3 regions of the Paenibacillus sp. tmac-D7 genome follow, and region 3 is predicted to be linked to each of the others. Evidence: riboswitches for the same ligand, from Rfam matches in the RefSeq annotation. Region 3 holds a riboswitch; each other region holds the start of a gene.
The links. Region 3 has a riboswitch for cyclic di-AMP ahead of FKP33_RS08275 (C40 family peptidase). Riboswitches for the same ligand answer to the same signal wherever they lie in the genome.

Region 1: it holds a riboswitch for cyclic di-AMP, as region 3 does, so the genes downstream of both, FKP33_RS08895 (hypothetical protein) here and FKP33_RS08275 (C40 family peptidase) in region 3, are expected to answer to the same signal.
Region 2: it holds a riboswitch for cyclic di-AMP, as region 3 does, so the genes downstream of both, FKP33_RS22650 (resuscitation-promoting factor) here and FKP33_RS08275 (C40 family peptidase) in region 3, are expected to answer to the same signal.

The regions. Positions count from the first base shown of each region.
Region 1 is NZ_VIDW01000009.1:74,651-78,847, reverse strand. It holds gene FKP33_RS08905 (diguanylate cyclase domain-containing protein) at 1-593, opposite strand, end outside; gene FKP33_RS08900 (DedA family protein) at 712-1,314, opposite strand; gene FKP33_RS08895 (hypothetical protein) at 1,395-1,739, opposite strand; cyclic di-AMP (ydaO/yuaA leader) riboswitch at 1,907-2,045, opposite strand; gene thiM (hydroxyethylthiazole kinase) at 2,115-2,927, opposite strand; gene FKP33_RS08885 (GapA-binding peptide SR1P) at 3,096-3,257, opposite strand; gene FKP33_RS08880 (zinc-binding dehydrogenase) at 3,544-4,197, opposite strand, start outside.
Region 2 is NZ_VIDW01000048.1:17,563-21,759, reverse strand. It holds gene FKP33_RS22660 (HD domain-containing protein) at 1-961, shown strand, start outside; gene FKP33_RS22655 (TatD family hydrolase) at 993-1,760, shown strand; cyclic di-AMP (ydaO/yuaA leader) riboswitch at 1,996-2,174, shown strand; gene FKP33_RS22650 (resuscitation-promoting factor) at 2,502-3,593, shown strand; gene rnmV (ribonuclease M5) at 3,708-4,197, shown strand, end outside.
Region 3 is NZ_VIDW01000008.1:109,566-113,762, reverse strand. It holds gene FKP33_RS08285 (sulfatase family protein) at 1-240, shown strand, start outside; gene FKP33_RS08280 (formylglycine-generating enzyme family protein) at 272-1,228, shown strand; cyclic di-AMP (ydaO/yuaA leader) riboswitch at 1,447-1,591, shown strand; gene FKP33_RS08275 (C40 family peptidase) at 1,593-2,444, shown strand; gene FKP33_RS08270 (hypothetical protein) at 2,564-2,941, opposite strand; gene mobA (molybdenum cofactor guanylyltransferase) at 3,185-3,787, shown strand; gene FKP33_RS08260 (PAS domain-containing sensor histidine kinase) at 3,798-4,197, opposite strand, start outside.

The DNA.
Region 1 (4,197 bases), on a different contig from region 3:
ACAGCCCGCAAGAAAGAAGCCGGAAGACGGGGAGCCATTCCATGTTTTAATAAATCGTTTTCAAGCAGCAGAATGGAACAAACAGCCTCTGTTTGCTTCTCTACAAATTCAATAATGTGACCTAAAATATCTTGTAGCGGCCTGCCTTTGGCAACCATTTCCAGAACCACATTTTGCTCGTTCAAATGATCTTGAATTAACTTTCGTTCAGTAATGTCGCGGCCGACAACAATTAACCACTCCCGCCGACCATCCTCGGCCATAACAGGTTCTTTAATAAACTCGATAATTACGGTCGAGCCGTCGGAACGCTTGAATTTTTCTTCAAAATGAATCGTTTTGCCTCGTCTCCAGGCTTCATTGTCGGTTTCTTCGCATGTATGAAAAAACTCTTCCATATGCGGCTTAGAACGTTGAAAATCAAGATTTGTTTTCCCCTTATACGCGTCACGGTCTAACTCAAATAACTGCAGCGCAGCATCATTCGCTTCAACCCATGCCCCTTTACCGTCTTTAAAAACAATGATATCAGGCATGATTTGAATTAATGTCAGCAGGTAATCACTTGTCTTCTCTTTTATATGTTCTAACATGGGCACCATCTCAGTTCCGTGAAGGTAAAATAATTACTCACATATTCGACATGAACCATCCGCATCCTCCATGCCCGTTAAAATTTTACCATTCAAAAACCACACCGTCTTTCGTCTCCTACGTCGTTCTTTCTTTATTGCGATTGAATAATTTCACAGCTGAATAAACGAGAAGACCGGCCACAATCACGGCGGCAACCGGGAACAAATACCCCTTCGCCAGCTCCCCGACCTCGTGCCAATTGGGACCAAGCTTGTACCCAAGATAAACGTATAAACTCGTTATAGGCAGCATGGCACAAAACGTAAATAACGAGAACTTCCAGACACTCATTCTGGCCATGCCGCACGGAAGCGAAACAGCGGTCCGAACCCCCGGGATAAACCGGCCCAGAAAAGCTACGCCCGCCCCATACTTATGGAAAAATCGTTCGGCCTTATCAATCTCTTTCGTCCGTATAAAAAAGAACTTGCCAAACTTTATTATCACCGGCCTCCCCCCATACTTTCCTAATGCGTATAGAGTCAAGGGTCCTGTTACCCCTCCGACTGTCCCTGCCAGAATAGCCAGCCCCAAGTTCATATCCCCTTCATAGACCCAATAACCGACGAGGGGAAGAACCAGCTCTGCCGGAACAAACTCGAAAGTCAGCGCCAAAACGACGCCTATGTACGATAATTGTTTGAAATAGCCAATAAACTCCAATAATATCTGTTCCATTACTCACCTCATCTTGTTTCCTTAGCAATACGCGAAAAAAAATCGACGGTTTCAGGTCTCATACAAACAAGAACACAACATCATCGTGTTGTGTTCTTGTCCAAAACCGATTTAAACGCTTCCCATAAAGCATGACTTAATTCAATAGCCTTCGTTTCAATCATAGAGGTCTGCACGACCCATTCTCCGGAAACATGTTGAATACGGACGGAATGGTCATGTTTATTTAAGTAGCTTAACATTTGTCCGATCGTTAATAATGGAAGCGCTTTATGTTTCTCGACCCCGTTCAAGTAATAAATCATCTCTTCGTGGTCACCCATAGCTATATATTCGCCTTCTTGTGGAATCCAATGGTTTCGCAGGTATTCTTTTTGAACATCTGTCAGTTCTTGCAGGTGGGAAGAAGTAATTCGCTGGAGCATCATGATCCTCCTTACTTAAGCTATGATGTTATCATAAAAACAAAAAAGACCCGAATCCAGCCAGGATGCGCTATCATCTAGCGCTTATCGTCCTGGACTGCGACGGGTCTGGAGCACAAAAAGACCCGGATTCACGGGTCAACGATGCAAGTCTGCATACATACACAATTTGACCCATCTACTGCTGACGAGGTTAGCTGTCGGGCTCGGGAAAGATGGTTCCCTACATGGAATGATTCGCCCCAATTTCATTGGTTCCCCCGCTTTCCGGTTTCGTGTAAACCGGAAATTAAGCGTGATTTCATCATACAAAACTGCTATTCGCAAGTCAATAATCCAAAATCTTACAATTCATTGAGAAGTTGTTCCGGTCGCTTACTCCACGCGAGTTATTTTCGCCTGCCGACGTACAACTTCGCCATCCGTCTTGTGCAGCTGATTCAGCAATTCGATCTGAAAACTGCCCGGATTGTCGGAGCCGGCGATCTGGACCGCTCGCTCTGCGGCAACCCCATAATAAGCCAATGCCGCCACAGCAGCAGCCGCTTGATCGTTCTCCACCGCAAGGAAGGCGCCGACCACCGAAGTCAGCAAGCAGCCTGTTCCGGTCACTTGGGTCAGCAGCGGCGTACCATTGCTCACCCGATACGTCGCCTCGCCGTCGCTCACATAATCGTCACGGCCTGTGACGATGACGACACAGCTCATCGCCCGCGCCGCTTGCCGGACAAGCGCAGGCACTTCCCCGGCCGCACTGCCTGCATCGTCCACGCCTTTAATGCTCCACGATTTCCCGACGACGTTAGCCACTTCCGCAGCATTGCCTCGAAGTACCGAGATCCGCAGCTCCTTCATGAGCGAACGGGCCGTTTCCGTGCGATATGCCGTCGCCCCGGCTCCCACCGGATCGAAAACAATCGGAACGCCATGCGCGTTCGCCGATTGCCCCGCGATCCGCATGGCGTGAACGATACGGTCGTCCAGCGTGCCTATATTCAAGACGAGGGCGCCGGCGATTTGCGCCATCTCTGCAACCTCTTCGTGAGCATATGCCATAACCGGCGATGCTCCTAAGGCCAGCAGGCCGTTCGCCGTGAAATTCGTTACGACTACATTCGTAATATTGTGCACGAGCGGTTTATGGATCCGCACCTTATCAAGAATATCCGCGAAATATTGAACGTTCATTACCCCATCCCCTTCTTCCGGTTACATGATACTATCTCATATCGCGGATGGTTTGCCAAGCGCTTTATACGAGCGCACAGATATAAATAAAGAAGCCCCCGCCATACACCCGCGAGAGCTTCAAATCCCGTTAGGTTTGATCATGTTGCAGAGCTTTCCCGATAGCTTTCATTGTTGGTTATTGGGGTTCTTTCTCGTTTCCAAGCAGTCCGGCTCCTGGCAATCCGAATAATACGTAGTCACCTTCTCGGAATCGAACGTGCCAATAATTTCAGCGCAATGCTTACACAAGATTACACCCAGGTCTACGCTAATCGAGGAGTTTTCCATGCATGATCCATCCTTTCTTTCATGAAGTCGGATTAGCTCGGCAGCCAAGCTGGCATTCGCCTTTTCAATAACATGTTATTCCTGTTTATTATACACTATTCTTCTTATTTATGTCGTTATATTTAACGATAATCTCGAATAAAATATTTAATTCAGGTTGTAATTTCATTAAGTACACACGGAATAGCAGAAATTCTTCCTTTATTGCTCACAACTCGCCGAGTTTGACCTGCATTGCCGGCGCCCGCCAACACGACTATACCGGCAGCTGCCGGCCAACGCCGCTTTACCCGAACTTGGTGACGACATACGTTCCCGTATTTGTAAAGCTGCTCATTTCCTCGAATATGCCGTTCACCTCGGAAAGCGAAACTTCTCGCGTCACCATTTTCCCCGGCGTCAATTTCCCGTTGGATACGAGGGGCAGTACAGCATGATAGCGATGCGCCGGCATGCCGAAGCTCGTAATGAAAGAAAGTTCTTTCAGGATCATCTCATCGACCGGAATCGCGATGGACCCCGCATCCTGCTTCGACGTCATGCCGATTTGAAGATGCCGGCCGCGCTTGCGCAAGCTTCTGATCGCGCTAACCGCCGTCTGCGACAGCCCGAGCGCGTCTACCGACACATCCGCTCCGCCTTGTGTCATTTCGTTGACGGCTGCAATCGGATCGGTCGTCCTGCTGTTGACCGTGTAAGCGGCTCCCATTTGCTTCGCCAAATCGAGGTTGGCATCGTTGATGTCCACGCCGATCACATTCGCCCCCATAGCGGAGGCGATATTGACCGCCGATAGACCTACCCCTCCGCAGCCGTAAACAACAACCCACTCGCCGGGAAGCACCTGAACCCGGTCCACGATGCCGTGGAAAGCGGTAATAAATCGGCAGCCCAGGGCCGATGCTTCGGCAAAACTGATTTCTTCGGGCAAATGGATCAT
Region 2 (4,197 bases), on a different contig from region 3:
TTCGATTGAGAAAACGTTCGGGACTCACCATGAGGATTGGTCATGCCGAATCGTACTCGGCAACACGGAAGTCAACGAAGTGCTGAAACGCGTTTCTCCGACGTTCCCGCAGCAGGTAGCGGGCGTTATTGCCAAGACGTACCAGCAAGAAATCGTCGTCAGCCTCGTCTCGAGTCAGCTGGACGCGGACCGGATGGATTACCTGCTGCGCGATGCTTATTTCACCGGCGTAAATTACGGCACCTTCGATCTGGAGCGAATTTTGCGCGTGATGCGGCCGTATCAAGGACATATCGTAGTTAAGGAAAGCGGGATGCACGCCGTTGAGGATTATTTGATGTCCCGATACCAGATGTATTGGCAAGTGTACTTCCATCCGGTTACCCGAAGCGCGGAAGTCGTCCTGCATAAAATTTTTCAAAGAGCCAAACAACTGTTTGAAGAAGGGTATCCGTTCCACTTTCTGCTCGAACCGCTGCCCAGCTTGTTCGGCAATCGGCTGACCACAGAAGAATACCATTTGCTGGATGAAGCGTTGATGCAAACGGTGCTGATGCAATGGACGATGGAAGAGGATGCGGTGTTGGCTGATTTGTGCTCACGCTTCTTGCAGCGGCGTTTATTCAAATATGTAACGCTGGAAATTATGGACGTCGGCATGCTGGAACGGCTTCGTGAAAAAATAGGCAATCTAGGATTAGATCCCTCCTATTACCTGGAAGTCGATTTCCCGTCCGATCAATCCTATGATGTGTACCGGCCGGGCGAACAGGATGAGAAACTGCCGATTTTATTGCTCGATGCGCACGACACGTTGACGGAAATCTCGCGAAAATCCGAAATCGTGCGTTCGATCAGCGGGATCCAGAACGGAAAATACCACCTGTATTACCCGCAGGAACTCGTATTGAAACATCTTCCAGCTTTGGATAAAGAAATTCGGAAGCTGCTAAGATCTTAAACGACATATAGAAGATGAAGGAGAAAACGTTATGCTAATCGACACACATGCACACCTGAATGCGCCGCAATTCGATGAAGACCGACACGAGGTGATTGCGCGCGCAAGAGACAACGGAATAAGTCGAATCGTGAATATTGGATTTAATCGGGAGACGATTCCAAGCTCCTTGGCGCTGGCTGAGCAGTACGATTTCATCTACTCGACGGTGGGCTGGCATCCGACGGAAGCCAAAGATATGAGGGAAGAAGATCTCGCCTGGATCGAATCGTTGTGTCGTCACGAGAAAGTGGTTGCCATCGGCGAAATCGGGCTTGATTACCATTGGGATACGTCGCCGAAAGACGTACAGAATCGGGTATTCCGCGAACAAATTCGTCTGGCCCGCAGGGTCGGCCTGCCGATTGCGATCCATAACCGCGATGCGCATCAAGACGTCGTACAAACGCTGCGCGAGGAGAAAGCGGCGGAGGTCGGCGGCGTGATGCATTGTTACTCCGGCAGCTGGGAGACGGCCAAAATGTGTCTCGATATGAATTTTTACATTTCTTTCGGCGGCCCAGTAACTTTCAAAAATGCCAAGCAACCGAAAGAGGTACTCGAGAAGGTGCCGATGGACCGGCTTTTGATTGAAACCGATGCGCCTTATTTAACTCCGCATCCATATCGGGGCAAGCGAAACGAGTCCGCTTACGTCCGTCTTGTCGCCGAAACGGCGGCCGAAATCAAGGGCATTTCGATCGAGCAATTAGCCGAAGCGACGACTCGAAATGCGATGGAACTTTTTCGTTTAAAGTGAGTGTGTCGGGCTCTGGGAAACGCTTGCATAAACGCTGTTACTTATAGCGAATCGAGAAAAATAAAGAAAACAGCTAAATCGGTTCGTGCGAATGAGATATAGATGTATTTTATTCGCGTAATGAGTATATTTAAACGAAAATGGGTAAAAACCGTTCTTTTTTTATACGTTTGTATACTTTACAACCAAACCCCTCGCGTCGTACACTCAATAATAACTTCATACGATTACCAGAATTCCAACATCGCTGAGTTTCCGAAAGGAAAACGGGGGAACCACATCGCGGCGGTCCATTCATGATTGCCAAGGTGTTTTTTAGGGGTGAATCTCTGGGGCGGGCAACTGTCCCGGGGTAGGGCGACTCTCAAGTCCGAATCCGTCAGCTAACCTCGTAAGCGTCTAGAGAGAGGTAACGCATTGTCGTGTGCTTTTATTTTCATTTGGACAAAATGAGAAAAGTCACGGGAAGGTTCCTCTTCTCCGCTGACTTTTTTTTGTGTTTCCCGTAAAAGGGATTCGTGTCCAAGCTGGCTACTCTTTACACCCGAGGGGGGTGAATACGGCAGGCAAGTGGATACTCTGATGTCAGCAGCACAAACGTTGGTAATGGCAATCAAACAATTTACCATAGTCGCGTCAGAATCTTATCATGCATAACACTCGAATGGCGAGGCTTTAAGGAGGACCGAACAAGTGGGCGCTGAAACACCAGGGCAAACCCATGTAAGACGATCATCCAGCATGACCTTCGCGTTGCGATGGACGCATGAAAACTTGCGTATGATTTCGATTATCGCTCTCATTTCATTCGCTATGACTTTCATGTTCTTGATGATGTTGCACGGTACGGCCATTAAGCGCGTATCGATCGTTGTAGACGGACAGGAACGCACGTTCCAAACCCGGGAAGAGGTACTGCAACGAGTACTGGATGAGCAAGGAATCGCAGTAAGCGAGAACGACCGTATTTCCCATGCGCTGGATGCAAAGGTGAAATCGGGCGACCGCATTGCGATCACGCATACGACGCCGGTGCAATTAACCGCCGACGGCGAGACGAAGACAGTTTACACGGTTGGCAAGACGGTAGAGGCCGCTCTGCAGGATTTGAACGTCCCTGTGGGCGAACTCGATAAAGTCATTCCGGCTAAGGAAACGGAAGTAAGCCCTCATGCGGAACTGAAGGTTGTCCGCGTGACGAAAGAAACAGCAGATGTGCAAGAACCGATCGCATTCGATACAGTAACCAAGAGCGAGCCCCAATTGTTAAAGGGCAAAGAGCAAGTATTGCAGGAAGGTCAGAAGGGCCTCCTTGTGAAGAAGCTGGAGAAAGTGTATGAAGACGGCGTGCTTGTGTCGGAGCAGGTCGTGGATCAGCAAGTACAAACCGAGAGCAAACAACGCATTGTGGCCGTCGGGACGAAAAATCCGGTTGTCGTTCTGTCCTCTTCATCGCCGAACGTCGAGGAGTTGACCAAGAACGGCGTCAAATTCGGCTACAAGCAAGTAATCAAAAACGTTACGCTAACCGCTTATTCGGCGGGGGTGTCATCCACCGGCAAGGATGAAAGTCATCCGCAATACGGCGTAACTTCTTCGGGCGCGAAGGTAACGGAAGGTCGCACGATTGCAGTCGATCCTAAAGTGATCCCGATCGGCTGGTGGGTCTATATCGAGGGCATCGGCTTCCGCCGAGCCGAAGATACAGGCAGCGCTGTGAAAGGGAACAAGATCGACGTCTTTTTCGAGAACGGTGACTATGCAACTCGTTTCGGTACGAAGCGCGGTTATACGGTATACATTATCGGTCCCAAAAAACCGTCGGCGGATTAGGCGCTTGCAATTCGGAAAGACTACATTCATTATATATAGATCGGCAGATAAGAAGAGGTGCTCGTGAGGCGTCCCTCTTCTTTTTCTCTTGTTCACGAAGGAAGGTACGTGCACATGATTAAAGAAATTATCGTAGTGGAAGGTAAGGACGATACGGTAGCCATTAAACGAGCGGTAGAAGCGGAAACCATCGAAACGGGCGGTTCGGCGATCAATGCGGACGTTATTCGACGCATTAAGCTTGCGCAAGAACGGCGGGGCGTAATCGTATTCACGGATCCCGATCATGCCGGGGAGCGTATTCGCAAAATTATTACGAAGGAAGTACCCGGCGCGAAGCATGCCTTCCTGACGCAGGAGGCGGCGACAAGCAAGGGCGATATCGGCGTCGAGAACGCATCGGTCGAAGCGATTCGCACGGCACTGGCCAACGTGAGGACCGACGGTCGAAACGAAGAGTCGGCTATCACATGGGACGATCTGATGGAGGCCGGGCTGATCGTGCATCCTCGTGCGGCCGCCCGGAGACTTGCGATGGGCAATCGTCTCGGAATCGGTTATTGCAACGGGAAGCAATTTTATAACCGCTGCCGCATGTTTCAAA
Region 3 (4,197 bases):
CGCCAAGTTTGCCGAGATGCGGTATATTATTTAAATGAATGGCATGACCACATGATGGAGACGATGCCTTTCGACGTAGATCCGCTGTGGACGGTTATGAAAGAGGGAGGACCTTATCATGCCAAAGGTTTCTTGCCGAAGTATACGCAGTGGTTGGAGCAGACAGGACGCGGTCATGCTATTTCAGAGCTGAAACGGAGACATCCTGCGGAATTCGGTCACGGCTATCCGAAGCTGTAGGGGCTCTGTTTAATCGTGGAGGATGATTGAAATGAATGCAAAAAAACCGGGCTGCTGCTCGGCCAGCAGAGAGGATTCGAGCTTACCGGATGCTCATTCCTTGCCCCTGAACATCATACCCTCGTCCAAAGATCCTAAAGAAGGCATGATTTATTTGCCCGGCGGTGAGTTTTTAATGGGAACTGCGGATCAGGAAGGGTTTGCCCAAGATGGCGAAGGCCCCGTTCGTTCGGTTCGGCTGGATCCCTTTTATATCGATCCTTATACAGTGAGCAATGCGGAATTCAAGGCATTTGTCGATGCTACCGGTTATCGCACGGAAGCGGAGATCTTTGGCTGGTCCTTTGTGTTCCACTTGTTCGTTTCCGCCGAAACTGCGCAAGGAGTGACACAAACGGTTCGGCAGACGCCCTGGTGGTGGGCCGTGAACGGTGCATGCTGGAAGCATCCGGAAGGTCCGGATTCTCACATTGATGACCGCATGGACCATCCGGTGATTCATGTTTCCTGGCATGATGCGTATGCTTATTGCCAATGGGCCGGTAAACGGCTGCCGAGCGAAGCGGAATGGGAGTATGCGGCAAGAGGCGGTCTTGTGCAAAAGCGTTATCCGTGGGGGGATGTCCTCAAACCGGATGGGGAGCATCGCTGCAATATTTGGCAGGGCAAGTTTCCGGAGAAAAATAACTGCAGCGACGGTTATGCCGGAACCGCGCCTGTCCATGCTTATAAACCGAACGATTACGGGCTGTATAATGTTTCCGGCAACGTATGGGAATGGTGCTCGGACTGGTTTAGCGCGAATCATCCGGCCGCCCCGCTAATAAACCCGCAAGGTCCGCCAACAGGTCAGGAGAAGGTGCTGCGCGGAGGCTCCTATTTGTGCCACAAATCGTATTGCAACCGGTACAGAGTCGCTGCCCGCAGTAAAAATACACCGGATAGCTCCACGGGGAATATCGGTTTTCGCTGTGCGGCCGACGCCTGATAGGGAATAAGAGCTCCTGTAGAACTCGTGACCATCCGTCGCAAGCCTTGTCTGATATGTCGAAAGCCCGAGACGGCTCTAATGAGCGGTCGCGGGCTTTTTTTACAAAATTTAGCACAGATGTGTCAAAACCCAAAATAAAACGAAAAGAAAGGAAATCAATGTAATTCATGGCAGTTATAAGTTTGAAGTCCATGAAACCACTATGCTACTCTAATAAAAATAATGGGCCGAATCCAGTTCAGCAGAAGATCTGGTACGGGGGATTCTTTACCATGGGGTGAATGTTCGTTAACTATCGAACTAGGGAGCAGCCTCTTCCGAATCCGTCAACTAACCTCGAAGGCCGCAGGAGGAATTTGATTTGAATCGTTTTTGCAAGAAGCTTATTTGGTCGTGCGCTTTTTCCTCGATCGGACTGCTTGCCATGTTTCATGCGGGAACAGCACAAGCTGCCGCCAATGATGTTAAAGTGCAGATTAACGACAGCCTGGTTTCCTTCCCCGAAGCACAGCCTTATATCGATAACACCAACACTTTGCAAATCCCTTTACGTGTGCTCGTTGAGAAGCTTGGTTACAAGGTTGAGTGGAGCATGGAACAAGCGCGGGTGAAAGTTACGTTAACCAACAACAACAAAACGATCGCCTTGCAAACCGGGGATCGAAAAGCTCTGGTTAATAAAAAGGTTGTCAGCATGGATGCTCCTGCGCAATTTATACAAGGCAGCGTATATCTCCCTCTACGCTTCGTATCCGAGACGTTCGGCTATAGAGTCCAGTGGGATGCGGATAACCGGATTGCTATTATTAACGAAGACGGATTATATCATGCCCCGGCTTGGTATGCGCCGAAGCCAAAACCGTCTGTCACGCAAATTGCCTATAAGTACCTGGGAGTTCCTTATGTATGGGGCGGCCGTACACCGAATGGCTTTGATTGCTCCGGATTTGTGGACTATATATACGGGCTCAACGGCATCGATTTGCCCAGAACATCCCTGGAAATGTACGAGACTGCAGGCAAGGCGGTGAGCATCCCTCAGGAGGGAGATCTTGTTTTTTTTGCGGAGAAAAACAGAACCTCCCACGTAGGGATTTATTTAGGCAATCAACAATTTATTTCAGCGACCAATTCCGGCGGCGTCTCGGTGGCAAGTTTGACAACCGGTTACTGGAGTAAAAAGTATGTAGGAGCTAAACGAGTCACGTCATAATAATCCTCAAGCTCAATCGTAGGGGCTTGCACAGAAAAGAACCTGGCCGTCGGCCAGGTTTTTCATATTGATGGGGTTCATAAGCCGGAAGCTATTCCAAGCTGCAAGCCGTTTGCACGCTAAAAACGGAATAAAACGGACCAAAAGGATACCTTCTTGGCAGCCTGATGACGTTTGGAACGGGAAATTCGGAAAGCCTCCTGGTCATCATGGAACGAATCGGGTTCATCCTTCGTCTCCGATTCCTTCAGAGCTTGTTGTTCGGCGGCTGCGGCTAACTCGATATGCGTCTGACGACATTCAAACAACTGCCGCTCCAAGTCATGAACCTGCTGAGCAAGCAGCAAGTTTTGCTGCTGCAGCTCCGTAATCAGATTATGGAGATATCGAATGGTTAGTTTCGGTTTCTTCGAAGGAGCGGGCGTCTCATGGTTTTCTCTGGGTCCGAACGGCAACAGATACTTCAACTCTTCTTCCTGGAATACCTCATTTGCCAACGTAACGGCCTCCTTTACATAGAAAATGACGGTATTGCTGCTAGTTTCATCTGCTAGTTTAATAGTACACAAGTTTTTCTAAGGAAGCTGTCGAAGCCTGCTGTCAAAAACATGGAAACCTTATCGGAGAACCGCATGGTGTGTACCGTCTTTCGGAAGTGATGCAAATCACTGCCTTTGGACAGCGGAAATGATGTAATAAGCATATAAAACAAGCCCAATGCAGAGAAGGAGTGAATGGTTATGATGTCCGGACTGATATTGGCAGGGGGGCGAAACCGGGGGGCGAACGGAGAAAACAAGGCGTTCTTCATGCTGGACAACATGACGATCGTGGAGCGTCAAATTCGTGAGATGGAAAAATGCTGTGAGGAGATCATCATCGCTACGAACGATCCGACCCCCTTCCTGCGAAAGGTAGACCGGGGGGTTCGAATCATTACGGACTATTTCCCCGGCAAGGGTCCCCTAAGCGGGATGCACGCGGGCTTAACCTTAGCGCAGCAACCGCATGTATGGGTTGTCAGCTGCGACATGCCTTATATCTCTTCGAAGGCGGCGGAATTGCTGCTCGCCCGTGAGCAGGAAGGGTTTGAAGCGGCCATCCCTGCCATAGGCGGCAGCGCGCATCCGCTGCACGGGGTGTACGACCGCAGCTGCGCGGTGAAGATCGGCGCCTTGCTGGAGCAAGACGAAGCGACGCTCTCCACGCTCTTAAAGCAGTTATACTGGTGTGAGCTGCAGGAGTCCGCTTTTGAAGAGAAAGCCATCGACAGCCGGTTCGTCGCCTCGATCAAGACGAAGGAAGACGATGAGAAGTTATGGCTTGGAGGAAGGCCGCTGTGAAGTCGGCCTTTCATTTCGGTACGATGAATGAAACCTTCGTTCCATGCCCGGGCCTGGAACGGACCGTGAATGTGCCGTAGACGCTGCGGGCCCTTTCTTCCATACTGAACAGCCCGACGCCTTGGGACGAGGTATCGCGGACAAAGCCCTTCCCATCGTCCTCCACATGCGCTTCGACATAGGTATCGTGTTCGAGCAGCTCGACGCGGGCTTCAGCTACATCCGCATATTTCGCGGTGTTCGTCAGGGCCTCCTGAACGATCCGGTAGATGGTCGTTTCTTTATTGGCATCGAGACGTTGGCGCAGGTTGCTGCGGAAATGGACGCGAATTCCGTAATGGTTGGAGTAATTGTCGATATAGGTCCGGAGCGCCGGTACGACGCCGAGGTCATCCAGCACCGAAGGGCGA